DNA from 4 places in the Psychrobacillus sp. FSL K6-4046 genome. Region 1 is predicted to be linked to each of the others. Evidence: riboswitches for the same ligand, from Rfam matches in the RefSeq annotation. Region 1 holds a riboswitch; each other region holds the start of a gene.

Region 1 (7,638 bases):
ATCTCTTCCATCCCAAGTTCTGCTAATTCCTTCTCCAATAAATGAAGTAAGTCCCACTGACCTTCAGTAGAAGGACAAGAAGAGCTAGCGGCATTGGATTGTGTATCTATTTTAGCGTATCTAGTTAATCGATCAATAAGAATTTCTTTCATGATAAAATCTCCTCCAATATGCAAAGCATATATTTATTTTAACAGATTATTCCGTGTTGAGGAATAATGCGAAAATATACTGTATGAGAAGAGAAATTGTGCACCATAGTAGGAGAGCATTACAAGTGCATGCTCATAAGGGATAGCTACTATAAACTTATTAATCGCTAGGATGGAATCAGAGAATATAAATAAGATGGCACCAATTATGGCGAACCTATTACCTGTCTGTAATGCATGCCAGCCCATAGTTAAAATAACACCTATATACAGAACAACAGCAACTACTAAAACAAATTCTCCTTCAGTCCATAAGGTGCCTGCAATCCAAATAATCATAATAAGCCCATAAAGAAGTAACAAAGCTGCTGCCCACTTAGGGATTGTGTTTTTCTTTATTCTTCTGAACGCAAAAATATAAACGATATGTCCTATTAAAAATGTGATGAGACCAATAATAAACCAATAAATTAGTCCGTCTGCTAGCATACATATAAATAATCCTAATATGATAAGTGTCTTGTAGCTCTTGGGTAAACCAGGTGGTTGAACACTTGCAAAAAGAATAATAAGCAGCATAGGAATAAGTTTGAACATTATTTTAATACCAACCGGATCATGAGGTATCAAAAATATATAAATAATTCCCATAATCGCAATTGTAATTGCTAATATTTTACTTGACATAATAACACCCCTTTATACTTACATTCGTTATCTTCTATGAATTACCTGCTATTGTATGAGCGCATTATCTAAAAGATTCTAACAAACACAAAAAGGCTAATACCCAAAATGAGGATGGCCGTGACGAAAATCACGACCATCCTCTATAAATGTTTGTATAGTTAGCGTAACTCAGCTTGCCTTTTTAAAGAGCCGCATCATCTACGCTGTTTAAGTAATCCTCAATTGTACCTATGACAGACTCGACGCATCCTTCCTCAAAAGGAGAAATGAGGTTAGCTTCTTTTACAAGCTTAGTGAAGGACATAGAGCCCCCAAGTTTACAAAGGTGTAAGTAATCCTTCCATGCAGAGTCACGATCCTCTCTTGAACGCTTCCAAAATTGGAATGCACAAATCTGTGCCAACGTATAATCGATGTAATAGAAAGGACTTGCATATATATGTCCTTGGCGCTGCCAGAAGCCACCAGCCTCATAATAACTGTTTCCATCATAATCACGATGAGGGAGGTACGCTTGCTCAATTTTTCTCCATGCTGCTTTTCTTTCTGCTGGTGTCATTTCTGGATTTTCATATACAATGTGCTGGAATTCGTCTACTGCCACGCCGTAAGGAAGGAACAGAAGACCACTACTTAGATGGGCAAATTTATATTTCTCTGTTTGGTCCTTGAAGAAAAGCTCCATCCATGGCCAAGTGAAAAATTCCATACTCATCGAGTGGATCTCGCAGGATTCAAACGTTGGCCAGATATATTCCGGTATCCCGATATTTCTACTTGTATAAACCTGAAAAGCATGACCTGCTTCATGAGTTAACACATCAATATCTCCAGATGTTCCATTGAAATTAGAGAAAATATAAGGAGATTCATAGTCATCGATAAATGTACAATATCCTCCAGCTTCTTTTCCTTTTTTAGCTTCTAAATCCATTAGGTCCCGGTCAATCATAAACTGGAAGAATTCCGCTGTTTCTGGAGAAAGCTCCTCATACATTTTCTTTCCATTGTCGATAATCCATTGAGGAGAACCTTGTGGAGTTGCATTTCCAGTTAAAAAGTTAAGTGGTTCATCATAAAATTTAAGCTTCTCTACACCAATGCGTTTAGCCTGTCTTTCGTGTAGCTTATTGGCAAGAGGAACTATATAATCACGAACCTGGTCACGGAATTTTTTTACCATCTCCGCATTATAGTCGATTCTGTTCATCCGAATATAACCAAGCTCTACAAAGTTTTTGTAGCCAAGAGTAGTTGCCATCTCATGACGTAGCTTAACAAGTTGGTCATAGATGTCATCAAATTTGGCTTCATTTTCTTGGAAAAACCCAATAGAAGCTTCTCTAGCTTTCTTTCTTATTTCGCGGTCTGTAGACTCTGTAAACTTTCCAAGCTGTGCTAGTGTATATTTTTCTCCCTCGAACTCTACTTCTGCAGATGCAACAAGCTTAGAGTAGTCAGAGGTTAGTTTGTTTTCCTTTTGCATTAAGCCGATCAACTCTGAAGAGAATCCTTTAATCTGAAAGTCTGCCAAATCAAATAATTGGTTGCCCCACTTTTTTTCTAGCTCATTGCGGTATGGGGAAGCTACAAGAACCTTGTAGTATTCTGTGACAAGCTCATCTACCTCGGGACTGATTTCATCTAAAAAATCGCGTTCCTTTTGATAAAATTCATCGTTTGTATCGATAGAAGCTCGGATATAAACAAGGTTTGCTTGAGTAGAGAAGTTGTTGCGAATCGAGTTAATCTCTTCAATTATTGAATTTTGCTCCTCTACAGAAGTAGCTTCCTTCATTTTATCTAATAAACTATGAAAAGCTGTCTTCATTTCTTGCAAATCTGGTCTTTTGTATTCGTATTCTTTGAATGTAACCAATGTATTTCCCCCTATTTTCTTGTAATCCTTCCTTTTAATTGTTTATTATTTTCAGAAAAATTGCAACAGTATTATTTAATTTGATTTAAAATAGATATTAATATAAAATGTTTGTATATTTACAAACGAAAAGGAGTTATGTTTGTTATGAGAGTAATTGAAAACTTTTTGGACGCATCTATGGAAGAGATGAAAAAAGGGTATGTGGAGGAAAAGGAATGCTATCAATGTTTATTATGTGGGGAGAAAGTTGAAAAGGGCTTAATATATCCTGAAAATAATGTTTTGTATGAATCGGAGCGATTTATGAAGCTTCATATAGAGAAACAACATAACTCTGTATTTGATCATTTAATTGGCTTAAACAAAAAGCTAACTGGCTTGACGGACCATCAAAATAGCTTATTGCAACTGTTTTATGAAGGGAGAAGTGACTTAGAAATTCAAAAGGAGTTAGAGATAGGGAGTGCCTCGACTATTCGAAATCATCGATTTGTCTTGAAGGAAAAGGAACGCCAAGCAAAGATATTTTTGACAATGATGGAGCTGTTGAAGGAAAAGGACAGACATGCCCCTAATTTCCTGCCAATTCATAAAAACGCTACGATGGTAGACGATCGTTATAATATAACAGCTGATGAACAAGCAGAAGTAGAGAAAAAATTCTTCCCAGAGGGAATAAGTGGTCGGATGATTAAGTTTCCGAAAAAGGAAAAACAAAAGCTTGCAACACTACGAGTAATTATTAAGCAATTTGACAAGGAAAAGCAGTATAGCGAGAAAGAAATAAATGAAATTCTAAAAAGCATATACGATGACTATGTAACCCTCAGACGCTATTTAGTAGAGTACGGGTTTTTAGATAGAGAAGATGATGGTAGTGCTTATTGGTTAAAAGGATGAGGAAGAAGGGAATTGAATCCAATTCATAATTAGAAAAGTATAAAGACCATATATAAAAGTATTGAAAGGTAACTTATTCCACCCTTGTCCGTCTAACAATGTAAGGAGGGGATAACGTGAGACAACTTGCATTATTTTGGGGTTTGATCATTTTCGTTTTATTAACTGCTGTTGGATGTTCTAATTCATTGAACACAGAAAAAATAGAAGTTCATGAAACTAAAAATCCTGATGCGGAAGAGGTTTTAACATTAGACCCTGAAGCCGATATTTTTCAACTCGATGGTGTGATTTATAAGACTAAAATTGACTGGGTTGAGGAACTAACTTTAACAAAAGGCGAGCAAGTAGGGGAAATAAAAATAAGAAATGATTCAGACACAGACTTTGAAGATGAAATGTCGAATAAGCTCCCTGTGGGTTCAAATATTTTTTCTACTATAGAAAAAGAAGGCCCTATTTTACTCGTTGAATTAGAAGGTAAACTTCTGAAATATTATGCACTGGTCGAGGGTTAATAACTTTCCTATAATTCGCAAATGAGCGAGCTGGGGGAGGGAGAAAGAAGGGGGTAGCAAAGCTACTCTTCTTTTTTTATCCCTCCCTTGTTATTCTCCGGAGACAAAGGTTTTTAGCAAGGCCGCTCTTTCGCGCAAACGTAGTTTTGCCTCTGAAATTTGTGGTGTCCTAGCTGCTACCACGTCTGCGTCCCATCCTATTCCCTCAGCTATAATTTTTGCTCGCTGTAAATGGAAATCACTCGTAATAATTGTGACAGAGGTAACGCTGTCAGGGAGAAGCTGTTGAGAGTATAAAAGGTTTTCATACGTAGAGGTAGATTGATCTTCTACTATAATTCGACTCTCCATAATTCCATTCTCTACGAGATAGTTCTTCATGACTATAGCTTCTTCTATATCCTCATCTTGTCCCTGTCCTCCAGTAACAACAAGTTTTACAGATGGGTATTTTTCAGCATAATCTAGTGCTGCTTCCAAACGATAAAGAAGTGCTAGAGAAGGGATGTGCCCTTTTTTGACCTTGGCCCCTAACACAATGGCATACTCATTGGAACCGTCGGCCTTAGGCTTTAACCCATCCTCGAGCCATTTACTTGTAAGCATCCACATACCTAATCCGCTCGATGCGATTATTATGAATGGAATGACCACAATCCACCTCTTTTTTTTGCTCATTTAACTCACTCTTTTCCTTTAAACCGAAGGCTTCTTTTTCTTTATAACAGAGGAAATTTTTGTTTCTTCGTTCCGTATTAATCGTTGGACATTCTCTATGTGTAAGAAGGAAGCCATTAAAAATAGGAAGCCTGCTATTAAGATTGGCCCTGTTCCATCTGCTGTCCAGACAGAGGCTCCTAAAAATATGAGGTAAAAAAACAAAACCCCAATCAACAAATAATCTGTTAAAAGTGTAACGCAGATTAATATAAGCAATCCAGCCAGTCCGACCGGCCAATGTAATGCAAGTAAAACCCCGATAATGGAGGCTGTGCCTTTCCCACCTTTAAATTTTGTGAAAACTGGAAAGTTGTGTCCTAAAATAACCGCGGCACCAGCTAGATAAAGAAGTAGATCCAGCTCTGATGAACTAAACAAGCTCCACTGCTCAGAAAGTACACGTACGCCAATAATCATAATGGCACCCTTTAATATATCTATGACTCCCACTAAAACACCATACTTCCAGCCAAGTACGACAGTAGCATTGGATGCTCCGGAATTATTTAGACCTTCTTTTTTTATATTAACTCCACTCATCCATTGAGCGAGTTTAGATCCATGTAGCGAACCAATAATGTAGCCAGTTAGGAGAATGCTAACAATCCAAACAACCATTCTATGACACCCCTTATAAAATTATTCTATCTATTATATTAAACGATTAAAAAAAGAAGAAGTTTCAGAATTTTTATAAAATGACTTGACATCTAAATATATGGAGACTTATACTGTGTAACAAGATGGAATACTAATCAAATACTCTTATCAAGAGTGACTGAGGGAATAGGCCCTAAGAAGTCCGGCAACCACCAAGTTCTATAACTTGGAAAGGTGCTAAATCCTACAAATTCTTTAATAGAATTTGGAAGATAAGAGGAGGAACATGTCATCAATTTGACCCCTCTTCTTAATTGAAGAGGGGTTTTTATAGTTGTCAGTTCTATAATCCTCTCTGGCCTCCAGCATCCATCTAATCTACTAAATCGGAGGAATTCAAATGACTAATCTTCAAAAAGAAACACTTCTATTACACGGTGGACAAACGCCTGATCCAGTGACAGGATCTAGAGCAGTACCTATTTACAAAACAACCTCATATGTATTTCAAAGCACAGAGCATGCACAAAATCTATTTGCCTTGAAAGAGACTGGTAATATCTATTCCAGAATCACAAACCCAACAGTAGATGTTTTTGAACAAAGAATTGCATTACTGGAAGGAGGAACAGCAGCAGTAGCACTTTCCTCAGGAGCAGCAGCTATAGCATTTTCTATTTTGAACATTGCTGGAGCTGGAGATGAAATTATAGCTGCTGAAAATTTATACGGAGGAACTTTTAATCTATTTGCACATACACTCCCACGTTATGGGATTACAGTAAAATTCGTAGATTCCTCTGACCCAGAAAATTTCCGTAAAGCTGTTACAGAGAAAACGAAAGGCTTCTTTGCAGAAATCATTGGAAATCCAAGCTTAAATGTTCTAGACGTAGAAGCTGTTTCAAAAATTTCCAATGAAGTAGGAGTTCCATTATTAGTAGATAACACATTTGCTACACCTTTTGGTTCAAATCCTATAGAGTATGGAGCTAACATTGTTATACATTCTGCAACGAAGTGGATTGGAGGACATGGGACAACAATTGGTGGTGTAGTAGTAGATGGAGGGAATTTCAATTGGAACTCCGATAAATTTCCGGGATTTACAGAGCCTGATGTTACTTATCATGGGCTACGTTATGGAATCGACGTACCAAATGTGGCATTTGCAATTAAGCTAAGAGTTCAGTTGCTTCGGGATTTTGGTCCTACTCTTAGCCCAGAGGCAGCATTTTCCTTTCTTCAAGGACTAGAAACACTTCACTTAAGAGTGCCAAAACATAACGAAAATGCACAGAAGATTGCAGAGTACTTAAATGCAAATGAGGAAGTGTCATGGGTTAACTACTTAGGGCTTGAAAACCATCCAACGCACGAGCTGGCTAAAAAGTATTTAAAAAATGGCTTCGGTTCTATTCTGACATTTGGAGTGAAGGGAGGCAGAGAAGCAGGTAGACAAATTATTGATAATATTGAAATTTGGTCTCATGTTGCTAATGTAGGAGACGCAAAATCCTTAATTATCCACCCAGCTTCTACTACTCACCAACAGCTTACTCCCGAGGATTTAGTAAAATCAGGTGTTACAGAGGATCTAATCCGCTTGTCTGTTGGCTTGGAGGCAGTTGAAGACTTACAAAATGCACTCGAAAAAGTACTTTTGAGAAAAACAAATGTCCTCTCTAGATAGAATCCTATTGTATAATGAATAAAAATAGTCTACAATATGTAAAATAGTCAATAAATTTATTGAAATATTACACAAGTGCGATTATTTATATTCAATTGTACAGATTCATTTTGGAGGAGACAGCATGGCAAAAATAAAAGCAGCGATTTTAGGGTTTGGAACAGTCGGCCAAGGGATTTATCACATCGTAAATGAAAAAAGAGAAGACTTAAAAAAATCATTAGGGTTGGATATTGAGATTTGTGCAATCCTGATAAATAATTTAGCAAAAGAAAGACCTGAAACTCCAGGAGTTTTGGTAACAGACGACTTTGAGGATATTGAGAATATTCCTGGACTCCAGGTAGTTTTTGAGGCAATTGTCAACGAAGAGCCCGCATATAGCTATTTATGCAGAGCGATTGACAAAGGTTGTCACGTGATTACTGCAAATAAAGTCATGTTCTCTAAATATAGTATTCCCTTACAGGAGCGCGCAAAATC
Region 2 (7,638 bases), 300 kb from region 1:
GGAAGTTAAATCTTTAAAACAACATTTTCAAGTAAGTCGCGGGAATGTCTTAAAAGCGGTTGACGATATTAGCTTCTTTATAAAGCCCGGGGAAACTCTTGGTCTTGTAGGAGAATCAGGCTCAGGTAAATCTACTACCGGTCGGACGATTCTTCGATTGCATGAGCCTACAGATGGAGATGTGCTATATCAAGGAATGGCCATTAATCGTTTAAGTAAAAATGAGCTTAAAACGATGCGTCGGCATATGCAAATCATCTTCCAGGACCCCTACTCTTCCTTAAACCCTCGTTTAAAGGTGCTAGACATTATTGGGCAGGCATTAGATATTCATCGTCTGAGCAAAAATGCAGAGGAGAGAAAGAAGCGGGTAGAGGAATTACTAGAATTGGTAGGCTTAGAGCCCTCGCATGCATTACGTTATCCACATGAGTTCTCTGGTGGACAGCGACAACGTATAGGTATCGCTCGAGCACTTGCGGTTGAGCCTGATTTTATCGTCTGTGACGAACCTCTATCGGCTTTAGATGTTTCTATACAAGCACAGATTGTAGAGCTTTTGGAGGATTTACAGCACAGACTAGGCCTGACATACTTATTTATCGCACATGACCTGTCCATGGTAAAACATATAAGTGATCGCGTTGCTGTCATGTATTCTGGAAAAATTGTAGAGCTAGCAGAAAGTGAGGAGCTTTATACTAATCCACAGCATCCGTACACTAAGTCTCTCTTAGCAGCCATTCCAATCCCTGACCCAAAAGTAGAGGCCAAGAAAAAGCGTGTGCTCATGGAAGAGTCTAATGTTACTGACAAGTATCAATTAAAGAATTCTGAGCTGGTAGAGGTATCCGACGGTCACTGGGTAGCTATCCCTAAGTAAGGTAGCCCTTGAAATTGTTTAAAGCCCATGTTAAACTTATTTTTATTATATTTAGATAATTTAATATTTTATTTCTTATCAAGAGAGACGGAGGGATTGGCCCTATGATGTCTCAGCAACCAGCCTTTTAGGTGTGGTGCTAAATCCAATAGACATTAAGTCTTGAAGATAAGAAGAATGACTTCAATATATATTGAGGGTTCTCTTCTTATGAAGCGAGCCCTCTTTTTATTTGATTTTATAGACAGTAGTAATCGCAACATAATATAAATAGAAGGTAGGAATTTAATATGACAAATCAATTACTTGTAAAAGCACCTTTCAAAGCAGATCACGTTGGAAGCTTCCTGAGACCGGAACGTTTAAAGCAAGCAAGGGCTCAATTTGAACAAAAAGAAATTTCCCAAGAGCAGCTAACTCAAGTGGAAAATGAAGAGATTATTAAACTCATAGAAAAACAGAAGGAAGCTGGATTACTTTCTATCACAGATGGAGAATTTCGTCGAAAATGGTGGCATTTCGATTTTTTAAGCGGACTAGATGGCGTGGAATTTTATGAAACCGATCAAGGACTATCATTTAAAGGGGTGCAAACAAAAGCTCATGGTATTAAGGTGACAGGAAAGATTGGCTTTAGTACCCATTACATGATTGAGCATTTCAAGTTTTTAAAAGAAGCAGCTGGGGATGCTGTTGTAAAATTTACTATTCCTAGTCCGAACATGCTTTATTACCGAGCTGCAATTGAGGAAGGTGTGTATAACAATGATGAGGAATTATTTTCTGACTTAATCACAGCTTATCAAGGGTTTATCCAGGCAATTTACGATGAGGGCTGTCTTTATCTTCAGATTGATGATACTTCATGGGCTACCTCCTTTTCCGAGGAAGGCCTCGCTTCCTTAAAGGACAGGGGGTTATCGCTAGAGCAAGCCTTATCCCTTTCTGCAAGGGCTATTAATGAGTCTATTTCTAAAAGACCAGCCGATATGCTAGTGACCATGCATATTTGTCGGGGAAATTTCCGATCCACTTATATTACAAGCGGAAGCTATGAGTTAGTATCAGAAACTATATTCGGTGGATTACATGTGGATGGTTTATTTTTAGAATTTGACGATGAGCGCTCTGGTGGTTTCGAGCCTTTACGACATGTTAATCGAAAGGATTTAAATATTGTCCTAGGGCTGATTACGTCTAAGCATGGAGACCTAGAGGAAGAAGAATTAGTTAAAGCTCGCATCGAAGATGCTACTAAATATGTACCAAAAGAACAGCTTTGCTTGAGTCCTCAATGTGGATTTTCTTCTACTGAGGAAGGAAACATATTAACTGAAGAGGAACAATGGGCAAAAATTCGCCATGTAGTCCAAATAGCAAAGGATGTCTGGAACTGACTTACCCACATGTGAATAACGTTAGTAGAAATGTTTTTACATTTGCCTGTAAGGGTATCTATTTAAATAAGATATCAGTTCTATATGGGAGGAATGTATGATGAGTAAAGTTTATGAATATACAACAGATGATGTCGTAGAAGAAACCGGTAATTATACGTGTGAGTCTGGTAGTACTAGAACTTTAGAAAAAGGTTCGAAGTTCCCTTCCTGTCCCGACACGGAAGTAGTTACGTATTGGAAACGCTCTGAAAGTCATACCCACAGCTCAGGGCAGGAAGTATTAACATCCGGTCGCTATGTGGATGAAGATGGAGATGAAGCTTTTCTAGAGGCTGGCTCTACTTTTCCAAACTGCCCAAAAGCAGGAACCCCTACTACATGGTCCCATGCAGGATAACTAAGTTGCTGATACTTGTCTTATTTTAGAGACAGGTATCAGTTTTTATTTTAATAAACAAACAGCGAGCAAGTATAAAAGATAAGCCATCATGGCTGCTTGGATTTCTGTGGTGGTGGCTTACCGAAATAAGAAATCTTAGTTCTTTAAATCGTCTATGGACCTTTGCACCTTGTCTTCTTGTTCTTGTCGATATTTCCTTCTAGCTTCCTCTGAGACTAACATAGACTCATTAATCCCATTTTTTACTCCCCACTTGATAATAAAATATAAAAGTATAGATAAACCTATTATCCATAAAAGCAATTGTCCCGTTGTCATTTTTAAAATCCCCCTTATTTATTGCGTACAACTACTAAATAGCTTGTGTTCACTACCAGCAAGACTAAGCACATTACTGCTATAGAAAAAATTTGCGATTGCTCGCTAAAGTAAGAAAATGCAACAGCTAAACTAATACCAGTGAGCATAAACAGGTTGAATAATCGATGCGATTTATAAAGTCCTTGTAAGGTCACGTACTTCTCCCCATCATCCATAGAGTCCATAAGCCGTTGCTCATAGTCCTTTGATTGGATGCTCGGAAGGTTTCTTTCTGGATAACTTGTCTTTATAAAATTTGCACTAAACATCGGAATGGTCCAGCTAGCTATGAACAAAAGTATAAAACCAATTTGTAAAATTGTATTGTTTGTCATTAGAATAGAAACTGCAACCGCTAATATAGATAAGACCTGTGAAATATTAGCAGCTATACCCAAATCAGCGACCTTTTTGTATTTGTACTCTTCCATTAAATCCTCTTGTTCCCCATCAAATGTTTGGGAATTAACTATTTTTATCTTCCTTATAAACACAAGACCGATTACTAAAAGAGTTAGAATCATAGCCAAAACAATATATAAAATCAGATTTACAGGATGGTCCCATGCCTCGCGACCCTGATCTTTGCCCATCATGATAGCATAGGTGATCGTAAAACCAGCTACCCCTCCGAGCAGTAAACTAACAATTGTTGTGAACATCTTTTTCATTATTCTTCCTCCCCTATTAAAAAGACATTTTCTACAGGCTCATTAAAAATTCTAGCTATACGTACAGCTATTAATATAGAAGGCATATATTCTTCTCGCTCTATTAAGCTAATAGTTTGCCTAGAAATCCTAGCTAACTTAGCTAGTTCAGTCTGATTGAGTCCATCTCTTGCTCTTAACTCCTTTAAACGGCTTTTCACCATTCCCCGCCTCCTCTCTTCCAATATATACAATTATAGTCATTTTGACAACTATAATTGTCAAAATGACTATAAAAAATGTCAATTAATTCAAATGTGTTTTTGTCTACAATTCTTTTGCAATTTCTTTTAGTTTATTCAAAACAAGCGCTTCCTCATTTGCCACCTGTGCTGTGGCAACAACACCAGCCTCTCATTAGACGATGTGCTTAATGTAAGTAACCACGGTTTCTTGTATGTATAAGAAGAACAGCCACCCAGCAATCCCTAGCAAAATGGAAACAAAAAGATGCAACGAATTTTGTAATGCCAGATATACAATCAGTAGCATTACAGCGGTGGCTGGGAATCCCCAAAGCACTCCTAAAGCGAACTTGCTCAGCGTAGAGGATTGCTCTCCTTGAACATACAACCAAACAATACTAAGTAAGCTCACTAAAGGCAATGCTGCAATAATACCTCCATAGGTGGGAAATCTCCTCGAAATCTCCGTTACCATAGCTATGATAATAGCGGATATAATAACCTTCATTAAAATGTACATTTTTTTGCTACCTCACTTAAGGTTTGAAATGCTTTTTCAATTATTATTTTTTCTTCCTGCGATAGTTGATCTAAGACTTTCGATAATTTTTGATCATCCAGACTTGTGTTTCGATATAAAACATCGGATCCTAATCCGGTCAATCGAAGAATAACTCTTCTCTGGTCCTCTCCACTTCTCTCTTTAACAATGTAATTTTTCTCAATTAGCCTTTTGACATGTTCTGATGCAGTGTTATGTGAAATCTTTAAAACCTTTGCTACTTCATTAATTCCAGCATCCGAATGTTTATCCAGAAGTTGAAGTATTCGTACTGCTTGATGAGTTATTTTATCCACATGTGGATAATGTAAATAAAAATAAATGTCAGTCCAATACTGATTTAGTTGATTTAATTGTATACTCATTTTTTATCCCCCGTTTTTATATCGTATAATACGATATAATTTTAACATAACCATAAAACTATTTCAGAAAAAAGATTCCACAAATGATATAGTTATATATATTACGGATACCGGACTAGTTTTTTGTTTTTTGTCTTTGTTCTGTTTTTGCTTTGTCTTGTTTTTTTTGTTTTTGTTTGTTTATGTTACAAGTGCCTGGCACCTGTAATATTTGAAGATATGTTAAGGGGTGGGTTTGGATGGATTTATTGCTGATTATTTTGCCGGTTTTTATTATCTTTTTTATTGGTTTTATAGGACAGAGGTTGATAGGGTTTGATATTAAATCTATTTCTTCAGCTGCGCTTTATCTTATGTCTCCTTTCTTAGCATTTCGTACTTTTTATACGCATGAGTTGTCGATTGATTATGTATATATTCTAGGAGCATGTCTCCTTTTAACCTTTTGCTTATTGGGAGTCGTGTGGCTTTCTTCGCTTTTTATGCAGACTACTCGTCCTCAGTTAGCAGCATTAATTTTAGGGAGTGTTTTTCCTAATAGCGGGAACTACGGAGCACCAGTTGTTCTCTTTGCTTTAGGGGCTGTTGGATTTGATTATGCTGTTGTGATAATGGTTTTCCACGGTTTGATCATGAACACCATTGGAATCTTTTTTGCCTCTTTAGGTGGAGAGGAGAAAGCTACCTGGCAGCAGGCTGTACATAAGGTTTTAAGAATGCCATTAGTTTATGCATCCTTACTGGGAGTTCTCCTTCAAGTGCTACATGTGACTGTGCCTCAGTCCGTAATGGAAGGTGTGGGACTAGCTGCAGATGCTTCTATTCCGACCGTCATGCTTGTGCTCGGTATGCAATTGGCAGTAATCTCAAGAAAAAAAGTTGCATATCGATTTGTTACGACAGCAACGGTTGTTCGAATGTTTGTTTCACCTTTACTGGCAGCAGCCATTATGTTTTTTCTACCGCTAAATGACTTACTTAAAACGGTTTTTATCATTCAAGCTGCCATGCCAACAGCTGCAAACACCACGATGCTTTCTTTACAATTTGGAACTGAACCAGATTTAGTATCCTTTACAACCTTTATAACTACTATTCTCAGTATCCTTACCATTCCATTCGTTTTATTTTTTCTCGGAATTTAATATCTAAAGCTTTTCTAAAGCCCGTTTACCGACTACCTTTCTTAGGTGGTCTTTTTTTGTAAAAGTATCTAAAGGATCGAGAATGTTACAGGTGCCAGGCACCTGTAACATTTTTTATGTCCCTTGCCTTGCCGAGACGCTGCAGTGGTTATTAAAAATGTTTTTTGGGTTGTCCTTCTAGTCTTATTTTATGTTTTTTTACATAGGTTGGTTTGAAGGAGTGATTAAAGATGGAAAATTGGCAGTTTCGGGGTAGTTATAAGCCATACGTTTCTCCACGGGATCCTTGCCCCCCTATTTTAGTTAGAAAGTTTGTGCTTCCTCCACAGCTATTTACTAATTTTCAACAACCTGGATTACCGCAAAATACACCAGCAGATGCATTAATGCAAGGCTCTTTATGGCCACAGTTTGTCGATGGATTTTATAGGGAGGAGGGAATATCATGACATCAAGCGATCACCAATGGAATCTATTAAAACAAGTCCAGCAAATGGATTTTGTTGTCGTAGAGCTGACTCTCTACACCGATACACATCCAGATGATTTAGATGCTTTGGAGCAATGGCGTATGGCTATAAAAAATGCAGCTGCAGTAAGGAAGAAATATGAAGCTCAGTATGGTCCGCTTTCATTAATGACTACTCCCTCCAAGCAAGCATTAGATGTTGGCTGGCGCTGGAACTCTACTCCATGGCCATGGCAAATTTGAAAGGAGAAAACTAATGTGGGTTTATGAGAAAAAGCTGCTTTATCCTGTAGAAGTTACGACATGCAACCCAATGCTTGCTAGATATCTTATGGAACAGTACGGTGGAGCCGATGGAGAGCTCGCAGCTGCTTTGCGCTATATGAACCAGCGATACACGGTTCCTGATAAAGTAATTGGAATTCTTACCGACATTTCAACAGAAGAGTTTTCTCACCTAGAAATGCTTGCTACTATGATTTATAAATTAACAAAGGATGCAACTCCTGAGCAATTAGAAAAAGCTGGCCTTGGACCTCATTTTGTTAATCATGGGCACTCTTTATTCTATGAAAATGCTGGTGGTGTTCCTTTTACCGCTACTTACATTCAATCAAAAGGTGATCCAATTGCAGACTTATATGAGGATATTGCCGCAGAAGAAAAAGCACGCGCGACATACCAATGGTTAATCGACATTTGTGATGATCCAGGTGTAAGTGATGCACTTCGTTTCCTTAGAGAAAGGGAAAATATTCACTCCTTAAGATTTAGAGAATCGGTGGAATTACTTATAGAAGATAGAGATCAGAAAAAAATATTCTAAATAGAAATGCTTGGTGACTAGTCAAATCTAGTTCCCAAGCATTTTTTTAGATTGCGGAATGATTACAGGAGCCAGGCACCTGTAATCATTCTGTAATCATCGCGCCAGTAGTCATCTTGCATTTAATGGGAGTGTTTGGTCTGGTATATTCTTATTTGCTAGGGCAACAATAACTTAAATAATACTTCCGCCAAATATGCTACAAGGAGGAATATAAATGAAGTCACTTGTCATTAAAATTGGAGTAGTATTCCTTGTGCTTTTTGGCATTGGTTATACTACCTCCGCCATGGATAAGGGGCGACCTTATTACGAAGAGAAGGGCTATGTTAT
Region 3 (7,638 bases), 1.2 Mb from region 1:
TGCTGGCTATACTCATCGTTGGTGGATCTATATATTAGATGCTGCATCTCTGACATTTGGATTTTGGTATGCCAGCTATATGAAAGCGCGCGACAAAAAGAGACTGGGACAAAACCATCCTCTTAAATGAAAAAGCCGATGAAATTTTACAATAAGTAAAATTTCACCGGCTTTATATTTTTTGTCATAAACAAAGGACGCTTTCTGATAAAATTAAGTTACCACACCAAATCCAACAGAAAGAAGTGTCCTTATGTTTAAAGATTATAACATGAATCAAGTGGTATTGCCTTTAGATTTAGAAGTAAAATTACAAGAAAACGATATTGCCTTCCATATTCACCATTTAGTTGAAAGCATCCCTGACGAAGCGTTTAAAGTATTTCTTCGAAATACGGGTTGCCCTGCCTATCATCCCCGCATGATGATGAAAATCATCCTTTGTGCTTACTCCCAGTCTGTTTTTTCAGGTCGAAAAATTGAAGGACTCTTATACGATAGTGTCCGGATAATGTGGCTGGCCCAGGGCTATCAACCAAGCTACCGCACAATCAATCGATTTCGTGTGCAGCCAGAGGTGAGCGAATTAATCCGTCAATGTTTCGTACAATTCCGCTGTCAGTTGGTCCAAGAAAAACTCATTGACCAAGAGGCAATCTTTATTGATGGTACAAAGATTGAAGCAAACGCTAACAAGTTCACGTTTGTCTGGAGAAAATCCGTAGAGAAATATAACAAAGGATTGATAGAAAAATCGAACCAGTTATATAACGAACTGCTTGAAAAGGAGATCATCCCTCAAATGGAACGAGAAGATGAAGAGCACCTGTCACTGGAAGAACTAACTCAAATGGTTCAAAAAGTAGAGGATATCATCACCGAATATGACCAACAAATAGAAGCGTCGTCAGACGCTTTGGAACGAAAGAGCTTGAGGAGAGAACGAAAATATCCAAAGCAGGTACGTAAAGAGTTGATTGATTATATCTACCGTAAACAGAAATATCAACGGGACTTTGAAATCTTTGGAACCCGGAACAGCTATTCAAAGACTGACCATGATGCAACCTTTATGAGGATGAAAGACGACTACATGAAAAATGGTCAATTGAAGGCTGGTTATAATGTACAAATCGCAACAGAGGGTCAATACACGCTTGCCTATAGTTTGTTTTCTAATCCAACAGACACCAAAACCTTGATCCCCTTCCTGGATGAGATTGAGAAAAATTACTTTAAGCTACCGAAGCATATCGTGGCAGATGCAGGCTATGGAAGCGAACAGAATTATGACGATATACTATCTAATCGTAAACGCGAAGCTCTGATCACCTATAACATGTACATCAAAGAGCAAAAGAAGAAACAGAAACAAAATAAGTTCAATACTGCAAATTGGAAGTACGACGAAGAGAACGATACGTACACCTGCCCGAACCAGAAACAGCTGTCCTTTAAATATCATTCCATACGCGAGGACAAGACAGGATACAAACGGGAGTTTAAGATCTATGAATGTGAGGACTGTTCAGGTTGTCCGTTCCGCTCCTCCTGTACGAAAGCAAAAGAAGGTAATAATAGAAAGTTGATGGTGAACGAAAAGTGGGAGCAACAAAAAGAATATGTGAGCGCGAAGCTTTCAGAGGAAAAGACAGGTTCTATCTATCGTCAAAGAAAAATTGATGTGGAACCAGTTTTTGGATTCTTGAAGGCTAATTTGCGTTTCTCACGATTTTCTGTACGTGGGAAACCGAAGGTTGAAAATGAAATGGGTCTTGCGTTAATGGCCGTGAACTTACGTAAGTTCACGGTAAAAACTAGATAGAAGAATAAAAAATACATAAAAATAAGGAAAAAGAGAAATTGAGTGAGCTCAATTTCTCTTTTTCCAATATTAGAAGCTAGTTTTGTCCCAGCCTCTTTTTTTAATCCATCGAATTGATGGAAAGTAATAGTGAAGTAGACTTCCTCAAACAGGGGTGGCAAGAGGAAGTCAATTGGTAAAGTGAGATACTTGGATAGGTGCAACACTTTAAGCCATAAGCGCAACACTTTTCCATTTAGCGCAACACTTTGGGTAAAGCGCGCAAAACTTGAAGTCATTCCCGCAACAATTTCGTCCATTCCCGTAACACTTTGCCCATGTGCAGTACTTCCAGTTGCTACTGCAACACTTTTATCCAAATGGACAAAGCTACAACCTACCCATAGGCTTTCATTCATCGAATCAGGTATTCAGCTCAATCTTGCTTCTTGGCTAGCGCTTCTTCATATTCCTTTCGTACGTTGTGAAGCAGTTCAGCATCAGTTAGGATGCGGTAGCCGGTATTGGCTAGAGCCTTAGCTCCCTTAATTAGTGCCTCGTCGCCAAGCTGGGATTTGGCAGCTTCACGGAACTCGATGGTGTGACCGACCAAATCATCTGGGCCAATTTTAATATGTGGATGGGCAGTAGGGACAGCATAGCTGATGTTGCCAGCGTCTGTTGATCCTTTGCCTTTTCGTTTTTCTGTATGGACAAACTCTCCGACTGCTTCAAGCTCTTCATGAAGAATTTCATCTAATTTAGAATTTAATACAAAGTCCTGAACCTCGTTTTGGAATCGCTCAATTCGTACGGAGGCTCCTGTTGCAAGTGCTGCGCCATTTGCAATAGCACGGACTTTTTCTGCTACTTCCTCTGTTTTCTTCCAGCTCTCTGCTCGGATATAGAAGCGAGCAGAAGCGTAGTCAGGAATAATGTTTGGAGCATCTCCACCGTGGGTGATGATCCCGTGGATACGTACAGTGCTTGGAAGCTGCTGACGAAGGGCATTAATGCCATTGAATAAAAGAATGACAGCGTCTAAAGCATTTATACCTTTCTCAGGAGATCCAGATGCATGTGCTGCTTTCCCATGAAAATGAAAATCTAATGGATCCACGGCCAATGTTTCACCAGTTAAAGAAGTCTTGCCGGAAGGGTGAATCATTAGTGCAACATCAACATCCTTAAGGAAACCGTGCTTGACGAAGCTTCCTTTAGCACTTCCATTAGGGCCACCTTCCTCAGCGGGCGTCCCAAGAACGACTACATTTCCTCCTGTAAGAGGGAGGGCCTCTGCCAAGGCAATTCCAGCAGCAACGCTCGTTGTTCCGATAATATTATGTCCGCATGCGTGACCTAGTCCAGGAAGGGCATCATACTCTGCAAGGTAAGCTACGGTTGGCCCTTCTTTTACTCCCTTTTTAATAGCGTAGAAGGATGTTTCATGGCCTGCAACGGAAGTAGTTACCTCGAAACCGGCGTCACGTAGTAGCTTTACATGTTTTGCACTAGCGAAGAACTCCTGGTTGCCGATTTCAGGGTTATTATGGATTTCCTGACTGACCTGCACGTATAATTCTTTGTTTTCCTCAATTGACTTTAGCAATAATTCCTTTGGTTCTTTTACAATACTCATCTGTATTCCTCCTATTTTTTATTTGATTAGATCTTCAAATGTTTGATCTAGTTGTTCCTGCGTTAAAATTACTAAAGCGGATCCGCCTTTTGTATCCTCGGTGATAACTTTCTGGATATCTTCTTCTTGATATAATTCGACAATACGTGTGTATGTTTCGTTATTTTTATCTTCTCCACGGGCTACTATTGTGTTGACATAAGGATAGATGGATTCATCCTTTCCTTCTTCTTTATATATAGGGTCCTCACCAGGTGAGAATCCTGCTTGACCTGCAACGCCATTGTTGATGATAGAAGCAGTAACGTCCGGCAGCACTCGTGGTGTTTGTTGGGCAACCATTGGAATAATATCTAAGTTCAATGGGTTTTCTACAATGCCGCTTGGATCTCCAAAAAGCCCGAAGCTGTCTGAAAGGGTGATTAAATCAGCAGACTCTAACAAACGAAGTGCACGAGCCTGGTTAGATGGATCATCTGGAATAGCAATTTTATCGCCTTTTTTGATTTCACTGATGTCTTTAATTTTTTCTGAATAAACGCCAAGAGGAGCAAACATGGTTGAACCAATTGGAACAAGGTCATTTCCGCTTTCTTTTACATATTGAGAAAGGAAGGAAATATGCTGGAAGGCATTTAAATCGATATCTCCCTGTGCTAAGGCATTATTGGGTAAAGTGTAGTCTGCAAACTCGATTAACTCAATTTCAATTCCTTCTTTAGCTGCTTTCTCTTTTAAAACTGGCCATTGGGCACCATCAGAGCCATTCACACCAATTTTCACCTTAACTGTATCCTTGTCTGAAGCAGCTGAAGAGTCGTTACAAGCTGCTAAGACTATTGCTGCCAAAAGAGCAATGACTAATAAACTAATTTTTTTCATATCTATTCTCCTTATCGTCTGATGAATTTTTTAGATAATGCATTTCCTAACCACTGGGCAAGCTGAACTAAAACGATGAGTATTATAACGGTTACGAGCATAACACTTCCGTCGAAACGCTGATATCCATAGGTCATTGCTATATGACCGAGTCCGCCTCCACCGACTGTTCCTGCCACAGCAGAAAAGTCTATTAAGCTAACAGTTATAAAGGTTAAACCGAGAATAAGAGGTCCTAATGCTTCTGGTATTAAAACTGTGAATATAATCCGTAATGGACTAGCACCCATTGCTTGAGCCGCTTCAATTACTCCGGGATCTATACTCACTAAGTTATTTTCAACTACTCGAGCAATAGAGAAGCTGGCGACGATTGTCATTGGAAAAATGGCGGCCGCAGTACCAATCGTAGATCCCATTACTAATCTAGTGAGCTGCGAGATGGCTACTAAAAAGATGATAAAGGGAATTGGTCGAATAATATTAATCAAGATGTTCAACACCTGAAATACAATTTTATTTTCTAAAATGTTTCTTTCTCGTGTTACAAATAATAGAAGACCAATCGTTATTCCTAAAATAGAACCAAAGATAAGAGTGGCAATCACCATAATAATGGTTTCTCCTGTTGCTTCTACAATCCTCGGCCAGAAAGTACTCCAATCAACCTTCATGCTTTGCCACCTCCTGAATGTCAACGATTGTCTCTAGCTCATTAATGGCACTTTGAATTGCCACGGTGTCGCCTTCAAAAGACACGATTAAATCTCCAAAAAGCCTTTCCTGTAACTCTCGTATAGAACCATAAACAATATTGAAATGAATGCGATGCTTCTGAGTTACTTGAGATAAAATGGCTTTATTTGTTACGTCGCCCTTGAAGATTACTCGATAAAAGCCGTTGCCTCCTCGAGAACGCCAATCCTCTAAGATTTGAGGAGAAGGTAAATCCTGTTGCACAGATCGTATAAAGCGCTGAGAGGTAAGATGCTGTGGATCAGTAAATACATCGAATACGTCTCCTGATTCAATAACCTCTCCATTTTCCATGACAGCTACTCGATCGCAAATGGACTGAATGACGTGCATTTCATGTGTGATTAACAAAATGGTAATTCCAAATTCCTTATTCACCTTTTTAAGTAAGCGAAGGATTTCTGCAGTAGTTTCTGGATCCAATGCAGAAGTTGCTTCGTCACAAATGAGAATATCAGGTGAGGTAGCAAGTGCCCGAGCAATACCAACACGTTGTTTTTGACCACCAGACAACTGGCTTGGATAATCTTTCTCTTTATCAGAGAGCCCGACAAAGCTAAGAAGTTCGTTCACCCTTTTTGTAATTTCATTTTTACTCAAGCCTGCTAGCTTTAGAGGGTAAGCAATATTTCCGCCAACTGTGCGAGAGTGGAACAAGTTAAAGTTTTGAAAAATCATTCCAATATTTCTTCGTCTTGCTCGTAACTGTTTGGAAGTCAATGATTTGACATCGATATTCTGAATAAATACAGAGCCTGCAGAAGGACGTTCCAGCATATTAACTAGTCGAAGCAGCGTACTCTTTCCTGCACCACTAAATCCTATAATGCCAAATATCTCACCTTCTTTTATTTTTAGAGAAACATCTTTTACTGCATGCACCTCCCGCTTGCCAAGACGAAAGGTCTTGGAAACATTTTTAAACTCGATCATTCAAATTACCTCCTCATACATCATTGGTTCGTTACAGACAAAGGATAGTCATCTACCTTTCTATCACGAGAAAAAGAGAGCTTCCTTGTTCTTATCTAAAAACGATAAGAAAAAGAAAGCTCTCCAAAATTTACGAAAAAGCCAACTTTTCTCATCTTTCAAGCAGTGCGCTTGCAGGAGTTGGCACAGTATTCAAAGATTTGAACCTGTTGCCGAAACGTCATAGGGCCTGATCCCTCGGTTTCTCTAGATAAGAAAGTGATGTGCTATTTAATTGTTGTAAGAATTGTTTTAAACTTTAAACAATAAAAACATAACCGTCAAGAGGTTTTTAAAAATAGGGTAATTTGAACCACTTAATTGATTAATTGAATATAAATTTTTGAAGGGCTCAAAAAAATAATAAATAACATAGTTTTATATTCATGGATGAGCTATAAGGCTATGTTAAAGAGTAGGGGTGATTTATGATGCATACAAAAGAAATCTATAAATCAGAGAGTTGAATTGATTTCCGCGCCAACCGGACGCTTTCCGTGGGGTGAGCGATAAGCCATCACCCATCGCTTGCGCGCGTGGTTGTGATGTCTTATCTGTCTCACTCATCCCACTGGAGTCGCCGTCTGGCGCTCCAATCAATAAATAGGAACATCCTTGATACATCGATATATTGATTATAAATTTACTTGCATAAACAAAGCAAAAAAACTGTTGCCAACCCCAATTTCATAATTTATTTGATAGTCATTTGAATATGTTTACAGTCACTATAAATAAGAATTGTTAGTCCAAATAAGCCAATAACTTTAACATAGCTTTAATAAATAAAATTTTTAAAGAAGTTAAACCTTTATATAAAGAGGCTATAAACTGCTAAAAAACCAACTGTTCCAAGGACGACAACCATCACATTTTGAAATAAAAAGGCGAGAGTAAAAGCAATGATAGCGCCTATAAAACCAAATAATATATCGCCTTCTTGTATGTATAAAACTGCTGGAAATATTAATGCTCCTAAAACAGCAAAAGGTATATTACGTAATATACCTGAAAGAACAGGTGGCAGTTCCTTGCCTTCCAAAAATGTTAAAGGAAATGCCCGAGGAATGTAAGTAACAACTGCCATGCCAAAGAGCATCCACCAATACCAACTACCCAATTTATAACACTCCTTTTGGCAAGCTTTTTTGTTTTCTTGCATAGATGATTTCAACTAGAATAGAAGAAGCAAGCGTTGCGACTAATATAGACCATCCAGTAGAAAGTAAGCTAGTCCAGTAAAAAAAAGCATTAATCACAGCAGAAATGAGGGCTAGCATCACTACTTTTCGGTTACCCTTCATAGACGGGACTAGTAATCCTATGAACATGGCATATAAAGCTATAGCCATCGCTGCTTTTAAAAAAGCAGGGAGGTTTGCACCAATCGCATGACCAATTGCAGTGAAGACAACCCAGCTACTATAGGCAATAATCACGACACCAAATGCAAACGGGGTGGAAATTTTCTCGCCTTTTTTAGTAGCAAGAACCGAAAAGGCTTCGTCCGTTATCCCAAATGCATAAATGCCTTTAATCCATCGTTTCTCGCTTTGCATCTTTTCATTGAGTGATGCCGTCATAA
Region 4 (7,638 bases), 970 kb from region 1:
GGTACGGCTTTATGCAAGAATATGAAGTAGAGCGCATTTACCGCGACTCACGTATTAACCGTATTTTCGAAGGTACAAATGAAATCAACCGCTTAATCGTTCCAGGTACATTCCTGAAAAAAGCAATGAAGGGTGAATTACCACTTCTTCAAAAAGCACAAGGTCTGCAAGAAGAGCTATTAATGATGATGCCAGAGGAAGTTGGCGATGAAGCATTAGCCCAAGAAAAAGTGCTAGTTGCAAACGCTAAGAAAATCGGTATTTTAGCTGCTGGTATGGCTGCTCAACGTTTCGGGACAAAATTAGAAGCAGAGCAAGAAGTACTTGTACACATCGCAAACATTGCGAACAACATCTTTGCAATGGAATCAGCAGTACTTCGTACAGAAAAAGCGATCGCACGCAGTGGAGAAGAAAAAGCAACGCAAAAGCTTCTTTACACTCAAATCTTCTGCCAAGAAGCCTTCAATGAAATCGAAGCAGCAGCAAAAGAAACACTAATTGCTTCAGTTGATGGCGATAACTTACGTATGATGATTTCTGCACTTCGCAAGTTAACTCGCTACACACCATACAACGTGATCGAGAAAAAACGCGAAGCTTCCGTTAAGCTAATCGAAGCTGAAAAATTTGTAGTTTAATAACAGCATTGGCCATCTGGGACTCCAGATGGCTTTTTTGTTTAAGGGGGGATGAGATTATCACTGCTTAGACGTTGTTTATCATCGTTCAGAGAAAAAATATCACCGCTTAAGGAAATTCACGATAAATCTGTTTGAGAGATCGTCGAAATCTTGTTAGAAGCATCTCTTTTTATATAATAGTGTTTTTGCTTCTCTTTCTCTTGCATGAGTAACAAAATATTATTATGATAAAAAGAAAAAGGTGAGATATAAATGACAATCCAATTTTATGGATATCCAAAATGTAGTACATGCAACAAAGCAAGCAAATGGCTGAAAGATAACGATATCCCATTTGAGAACCATCATATCGTTGACGCACCGCCTTCAAAGGAACTTTTAAAGGAAATGGTGGCACAAGGCGATTATGAACTGAAAAAATTCTTTAATACTAGCGGCGTAAAATATCGTGAATTACAATTGAAGGACAAGCTTCCTACAATGTCGGAGGATGAGCAGTTAGAGCTGCTTGCTTCGGATGGAAAATTGATTAAACGACCTCTTGTATATAATGGACATAAGCTAACGCTTGGTTTTAAAGAAGAGCAGTTTGAAGACATGTGGAAAACCTCTTAAAGCACCTTGTATTTACTATGAAAATATGTGAATATTAAATAGAATGGATTAATTATTTGAGAGGGGTTTATTTATGAGCGTACCTAAAGATTTTAAGTACTCAGCTGAACATGAATGGGTAAAAAATGAGGACGGAAATGTCCGTATTGGAATTACTCATTTTGCACAATCTGAACTTGGAGATATCGTATTCGTTGAACTTCCACAAGTTGGCGATGAGATCAAGGCAGGAGACGCTTTTGGTAGCGTTGAATCCGTAAAAACTGTTTCAGAATTATATGCACCTATCAGTGGTAAAGTAGTAGAAGTAAATACTGAGCTAGAAGATAGCCCCGAATTTGTTAATGAATCACCTTATGAAAATGCATGGATGATCGTGGTTGAGCCTTCTGACGTATCAGAAGTGGACAGCTTATTATCTCCTGAAAAGTACGAAGAATTAATAGCAGAGTAATAATGAAAACGCCGGTTAATAATCGGCGTTTTTTTCATATAATAAAGGAAAGGATAAGTTGGGAGAGAAGCTAAATGGCACATGTATTTAGTGATAAAATTATTATCGTTGAGGGTAGGTCTGATAAGCTGCAATTATTAAGCCTTCTCGATGAATCTCCAGAAATTATATGTACTAATGGAACGATATCCGATGTAAAATTGGAGGAGCTATTAAGCCCTTATGATGGCTTGCCGATTTATGCTTTTCTAGATGCAGACAAATCCGGGGAACAAATTCGATCGGTCGTTAGGAAGGAGTATCCAGAGGCAATTCATTTGTATACGAACCCGACGTATGGCGAAGTAGCAAACACACCGGCGAAGGTTTTGGCATCTATATTAAAACGTGTTAATATTAAGGTGAAAAAAGAATTTTTACCTTAGGATGATGTGTATGAATGAATGGACTAGAGAACAATGGGATAGCGCTAAAAACAATTCAACACTTACCTTGTTTTATATCTATACGCCTATGTGTGGAACGTGTCAGGTAGCAAGTAAAATGATGAATGTTATTAAAGAAATGGTTACCTATCCAATTGGTCAGGCAAATATTAATTTTCTAGGTGATTTGGCGATAGAACAGGAAATTGAAAGCGTCCCTTGTCTTCTTATTACAAAACATGGGAAAGTGGAAAAGAAAATCTATGCTTTTCAATCAGTTCCTTACTTATTGGAAACAATAAAGGCTATTGACGAAGATGGAAACCTATGATAATATTCGTTATGTTGAAAACACAATTTAATAGTGTCGCTCTTATTAAGAGAGGTGGAGGGAAGTGCCCTTTGAAGCCCGGCAACCGTCATGAAAGTGAAATGGTGCCAAGTCACGCAAAGCTATAGCTTTGGGAAATGAGAGAATGGATGAACGTTATTTTAAATAGATAACATACACCCCTTCTGCTCTTTTGCAGAAGGGGTTTTTTATTAGGAAAGGTGGTCAGATTTACTTGATTAGTTTAAAAGAAGTTTCGAAAAGATTTATTACAAAGCAAGGAGAAATCGTTGCAGTTGATAGTGTAAATCTGGACATACAGCGTGGAGAAATTTTCGGGATTATTGGATACAGCGGAGCGGGCAAGAGTACGCTAATACGTTTGTTGAATGGGCTAGAAAAGCCATCTGACGGTCATATTACAGTGAATGGCCAGGAAATTACATCTATTAATGAGGACAAGCTTCGAAGCTTTCGTCAAAAAGTAAGCATGATCTTCCAGCATTTCAATTTACTATGGTCGCGAACAGTCGCTGAAAATATAGCATTCCCATTAGAAATTGCAGGAGTTCCAAAGGAAAAAAGAAAAGCTAGAGTAGAGGAGCTTTTAAGCCTTGTTGGATTGGAAGGAAGAGGAGACTCTTACCCATCTCAATTATCTGGAGGACAAAAGCAACGCGTAGGAATTGCAAGAGCGTTGGCTAATGGTCCAGAGGTATTGCTTTGTGATGAGGCAACATCAGCTCTTGACCCTGAAACAACCGACTCCATTTTAGACTTGCTCGTAAGCATTAATGAAAAACTAGGATTAACCATTGTGTTAATCACCCATGAGATGCAAGTTATTCAAAAGATCTGTAACCGAGTAGCGGTTATGGAAAATGGGCAAGTTGTAGAAGAGGGAGATGTGCTTGAGGTATTCCAAAAGCCACAACAGCCTATTACAAAGCGTTTCGTTTCTCAAATTTCAGATTCTAAAGAGCCAATTCAAACCATTCAAAACCTAGTTAAGCTTTATCCAAACGGCAAGCTAGTTAAGCTCGTTTTCGTTGGAGATACTACAGAGCAACCAATTCTTTCGAGATTAATCAAACAGTTCGATTTAGAGGTAAACATTGTCCAAGGGAATATCTCTCACACGAAAAGTGGAGCGTTCGGGACACTAATCCTGCAAATCGATGGAAATGAACAAGCGGTGGAAGATGCCATTCAATTTATCCACTCGCAAAAAGTTAAAACTGAGGTGATCAACAATGATTGAATCGTTATTTCCAAATGTTGATTGGCCTAAAATGTGGGAAGCCACTATAGAAACCCTTTATATGACTGCAATTTCTACAGTCCTAACAGCAATCTTTGGACTAATTTTAGGACTATTATTATTTTTGACAAGCCCACACCAAGCATGGGCAAATAAAATAGCAAACTGGTTGACCAGTGGAGTAGTCAATATTTTCCGTTCTATTCCGTTTATTATTTTAATCATTTTGTTGATACCATTTACAACGTTGTTGACGGGATCGATGCGTGGTCCGAATGCGGCCATCCCTGCATTAGTAATTGGAGCGGCTCCATTTTATGCCCGTATGGTTTTAATCGCACTACGAGAAATCGACAAGGGTGTTTTAGAGGCAGCTAAATCGATGGGTGCTAAAACCTCTACAATCATTTGGAAGGTTTTATTGCCAGAATCGATGCCAGCCTTAGTATCTGGTATTACCGTAACTTGTATATCACTAGTTGGTTATACAGCAATGGCGGGAATTATTGGAGCTGGAGGACTTGGGAATCTAGCATTTTTAGATGGATTCCAACGTGGACGCGGAGATGTAACGCTTATTGCTACTATTTTAATATTAATCATCGTCTTTATTCTACAATGGATTGGCGATATTATTACTACAAAAATTGATAAAAGATAGGGAGAGATTGAAAATGAAAAAATTATTGGCTGGGGTTTTATTATCTGTTAGTGCATTAACGCTTGCTGCTTGTGGTGATGAGGATAGCGACAAATTAGTTGTTGGTGCCTCTAACGTACCGCACGCAGAAATTTTAGAGCAGGTAGTACCTATTTTAGAAGAACAAGGCATTGAGCTTCAAATTGAAACGTACCAAGATTACGTACTACCAAATAAAGACTTAAATAATGGCGACCTAGATGCCAATTATTTTCAACATGCTCCTTATCTAGAATCACAAATGAATGATTTCGACTATGACTTCGTAAATGCTGGTGGCATCCATATCGAGCCGATTGGTCTTTACTCTCAAAAGTATGATTCGATTGAAGAGCTTCCTGAAGGAGCAACGATCCTAATGAGTAATTCGGTTGCTGACCATGGCCGTGTGCTAGCAATGCTAGAAGCAGAAGGGCTAATTACACTTGCTGAGGGAATAGATAAAACAAAAGCAGAAATTGATGACATTATAGACAACCCGAAAAACCTAGAATTCGATCCAAACTACGAAGCTGCTTTAATGGTTCAGCTATATGAAAACAATGAAGGCGACGCATTGCTAATCAACTCCAACTACGCAATCGATGCTGGCTTAAATCCACTAGAGGATGCAATCGCAATTGAAGACTCAGAATCTCCATACGTAAACCTAGTAGCGGTAAACGCAGGTGACGAAAAAGACGAGCGCATCAAAGCACTAGTAGAAGCACTACAATCCAAAGAAATTCAAGATTTCATCTTAGAAGAATGGGGCGGAGCAGTAGTTCCGGTGAAATAATTGATATAGTTGTAGAGTGAAGCAAGCACCTGGTGTGCTTGCTTTTTTTTTGTGGGGTGGGAGAGGTGTGGGTTAAGGGGGAGAAAGCCCGTAAACGTGAGAACCGCCCGTAAACTAACGGAAAGTGTCCCATAAAGGGTGTGAAAGCGCCCATAAACCAGTTGAAACTGACCCATAAATGAAAGAAAAGCGCCCATAAACGTGAGAACCGCCCATAAGCTAGCGGAAAGTGTCCCATAAAGGGTGTGAAAGCGCCCATAAATCAGTTGGAATTAACCTATAAATGAAAGAAAAGCGCCCATAAACGCGAGGATCGCCCGTAAACTAGTGCAAAGTGTCCCATAAAGGGTGTGAAAGCGCCCATAAACCAGTTGAAACTGACCCATAAATGAAAGAAAAGTGCCCATAAACGTCAGAACCGCCCATAAACCAGTTAAACTAATCCCTCGATCGAACCCATAAAAACCTACATATACTCTCTTAAATGTTTCATCACAAATAGGTTTAATTACCAAATTAATGGTATCTTTCTTAAGGTAATTTTGCTAATCTAAAATTGAGGTGATGACTATTGATTATCAAAAAATATGCGGAATCGGAACAACTGAAAGCAATGAGATTATTATTGAATCGACTACCTTTGAGGCACCCGTTTTATCCCAAGCTAGCCACAGAAATACAGACAACGATGGCAGGTGATTATGGCGAGGAAATGGTTTATAGAGAATTGGAGAGGATGCGTTTACCTTATAATTATTTCTTATTACATAAGGTAATGCTGCGTACGGAAAAGTTATTTGAAATTGATTTTCTATTACTAACCCCTTTTGGTGCAGTTATTCTTGAAATAAAAAACATTATTGGATCGCTCGAATTTAAAGTGAATCCTTCTCAATTAATACAAACCAAAGATAATGGCGAGATTAAAAAGTACCCTTGCCCCGTTAATCAGTTAAATGAGTATTCCTATTTATTGTCTAATTTCTTTACACATCATAATCTTACGATACCAGTCTTTGGCGCTATTGTTTTTGCCTCTAAAAATAGCCATGTTAAAGCTACAAACAATGATACGACCATTCTTTATAAGAATGAGGTCTATTCATTCCTTCGAAATCTCCAAAATAAATCTACTATAGTACCCGATTCTAAACTTAATCAGGTAAAAAATCTGATTTTAAAACATAATTCCCCATTTGAATTCTTTCCCTTAACGAAACATTATTCAATAGAAGTAAGTGATTTAATCTCAGGCGTAGCTTGTGAAGGCTGTGGACAGGTAGGTATGAATAAAATTAAAAATATTTGGTATTGTAAAAGCTGTCAGTATGCTGACAAATATGCTTCGCTAAAATCACTTCAGCATTATTTTTGGCTATATGATGACCTTCTGACCAATAAAGCTTGTAGAAAATTTTTACTCTTAGACAGTCGCTATGAGGTGAAGAGGCTATTAAGGAAAGCAAACCTCTTAAAATTAGGAAAATATAAAACTACACAGTATAAAAGAAAGAATTAACTTCCCTGCACAAAACTTTTTTAAAATGATTCATTTCTCCCCTTTTTAATTTCACCTAAATTATTTCCAATTAAATAAACTTCTAATTATCGAAAACGATCAGCTGGAAGCTAATTCCTCTCAGGCGCATGAGGGGGGGATTTAAAATAGTAGACTGGCTTTTATTTTACGCCGATATGTTACGTGAAATGAAAAAAATGATTCGTGTGACATATGTATCAATTCAATATTTACGAAATGAATTTTCAGAATAAAAAGGATGTTTGAACTTAACATGAGGTGGTATGTAGTGTAGTATAGAAAACATTAAAAAGGAAAGGAATGATTCATTATCAGTTCGGGAGAGTTACCCTATACAGAACAGATGGACCACGCATTCAGAGGAGTACATGGTTTCGGTTACGATGAATTAAGAAATAGTCAAACATTGAGAGCAAAAGTTGAGAAACGTCGTCAGGCAGATCACGAAAAAAGTATGCAGCTTGCAGCTAAGCTCGATGCTCGTGCTTTCCGAGGTTAATTTAAATAGAAGACAAAAATCCATGCAGTCTAGGCTGCATGGATTTTTTAGTTAACACTATCGCCGTAGTGATATGCATTCTCAATTAGAGTTATCTTATTGAAAATGATAGTGTCATAAAGTACCATGCGGATGAACCTAATTTTTCTCTTATAATTGTTATATATTATCAATAAGAAAGTGTTTCAAAAGATTTGCAAGGGACTTCAGTTTGAGTTAAGATTAGAATGATAATAAATTAGAATGGTTATACATTTCTAGTTACTTAATGGAGGTTATTAAATGTCGACTTTAGTTATTAAGGATTTACACGTCGCTATCGACGGTAAAGAGATCTTAAAAGGTGTTAATTTATCCCTTAACACAAATGAAATTCACGCTATCATGGGTC

What was found. Region 1 has a riboswitch for S-adenosylmethionine ahead of MKY09_RS01020 (PLP-dependent transferase). Riboswitches for the same ligand answer to the same signal wherever they lie in the genome.
Region 2: another riboswitch for S-adenosylmethionine. It lies ahead of MKY09_RS02425 (5-methyltetrahydropteroyltriglutamate--homocysteine S-methyltransferase); the one in region 1 lies ahead of MKY09_RS01020 (PLP-dependent transferase).
Region 3: another riboswitch for S-adenosylmethionine. It lies ahead of MKY09_RS14130 (ATP-binding cassette domain-containing protein); the one in region 1 lies ahead of MKY09_RS01020 (PLP-dependent transferase).
Region 4: another riboswitch for S-adenosylmethionine. It lies ahead of MKY09_RS05600 (methionine ABC transporter ATP-binding protein); the one in region 1 lies ahead of MKY09_RS01020 (PLP-dependent transferase).

Annotation. Positions count from the first base shown of each region.
Region 1 covers NZ_CP152020.1:187,454-195,091, forward strand. The annotation lists gene pepT (peptidase T) at 1-152, opposite strand, end outside; gene MKY09_RS00990 (lysoplasmalogenase) at 186-839, opposite strand; gene MKY09_RS00995 (M3 family oligoendopeptidase) at 1,024-2,721, opposite strand; gene MKY09_RS01000 (DUF2087 domain-containing protein) at 2,869-3,624, shown strand; gene MKY09_RS01005 (hypothetical protein) at 3,741-4,142, shown strand; gene MKY09_RS01010 (YdcF family protein) at 4,233-4,820, opposite strand; gene MKY09_RS01015 (glycerol-3-phosphate acyltransferase) at 4,839-5,480, opposite strand; SAM riboswitch class I at 5,625-5,741, shown strand; gene MKY09_RS01020 (PLP-dependent transferase) at 5,863-7,155, shown strand; gene MKY09_RS01025 (homoserine dehydrogenase) at 7,280-7,638, shown strand, end outside.
Region 2 covers NZ_CP152020.1:483,400-491,037, reverse strand. The annotation lists gene MKY09_RS02430 (ABC transporter ATP-binding protein) at 1-883, shown strand, start outside; SAM riboswitch class I at 956-1,058, shown strand; gene MKY09_RS02425 (5-methyltetrahydropteroyltriglutamate--homocysteine S-methyltransferase) at 1,174-2,280, shown strand; gene MKY09_RS02420 (hypothetical protein) at 2,378-2,680, shown strand; gene MKY09_RS02415 (DUF6019 family protein) at 2,819-3,001, opposite strand; gene MKY09_RS02410 (DUF3169 family protein) at 3,016-3,714, opposite strand; gene MKY09_RS02405 (helix-turn-helix transcriptional regulator) at 3,714-3,914, opposite strand; gene MKY09_RS02400 (DUF3147 family protein) at 4,111-4,458, opposite strand; gene MKY09_RS02395 (MarR family winged helix-turn-helix transcriptional regulator) at 4,446-4,865, opposite strand; gene MKY09_RS02390 (AEC family transporter) at 5,105-6,010, shown strand; gene MKY09_RS02385 (hypothetical protein) at 6,241-6,459, shown strand; gene MKY09_RS02380 (spore coat protein CotJB) at 6,456-6,722, shown strand; gene MKY09_RS02375 (manganese catalase family protein) at 6,736-7,305, shown strand; gene MKY09_RS02370 (polysaccharide deacetylase family protein) at 7,523-7,638, shown strand, end outside.
Region 3 covers NZ_CP152020.1:2,859,472-2,867,109, reverse strand. The annotation lists gene MKY09_RS14155 (CsbA family protein) at 1-130, shown strand, start outside; gene MKY09_RS14150 (IS1182 family transposase) at 254-1,825, shown strand; gene MKY09_RS14145 (M20 family metallopeptidase) at 2,241-3,443, opposite strand; gene MKY09_RS14140 (MetQ/NlpA family ABC transporter substrate-binding protein) at 3,462-4,325, opposite strand; gene MKY09_RS14135 (methionine ABC transporter permease) at 4,337-4,999, opposite strand; gene MKY09_RS14130 (ATP-binding cassette domain-containing protein) at 4,989-6,014, opposite strand; SAM riboswitch class I at 6,163-6,271, opposite strand; gene MKY09_RS14125 (AzlD domain-containing protein) at 6,865-7,173, opposite strand; gene MKY09_RS14120 (AzlC family ABC transporter permease) at 7,175-7,638, opposite strand, start outside.
Region 4 covers NZ_CP152020.1:1,158,720-1,166,357, forward strand. The annotation lists gene MKY09_RS05575 (acyl-CoA dehydrogenase family protein) at 1-641, shown strand, start outside; gene MKY09_RS05580 (arsenate reductase family protein) at 897-1,259, shown strand; gene gcvH (glycine cleavage system protein GcvH) at 1,333-1,713, shown strand; gene MKY09_RS05590 (toprim domain-containing protein) at 1,788-2,138, shown strand; gene MKY09_RS05595 (thioredoxin family protein) at 2,149-2,469, shown strand; SAM riboswitch class I at 2,509-2,613, shown strand; gene MKY09_RS05600 (methionine ABC transporter ATP-binding protein) at 2,705-3,730, shown strand; gene MKY09_RS05605 (methionine ABC transporter permease) at 3,723-4,391, shown strand; gene MKY09_RS05610 (MetQ/NlpA family ABC transporter substrate-binding protein) at 4,405-5,208, shown strand; gene MKY09_RS05615 (nuclease-related domain-containing protein) at 5,780-6,727, shown strand; gene sufC (Fe-S cluster assembly ATPase SufC) at 7,530-7,638, shown strand, end outside.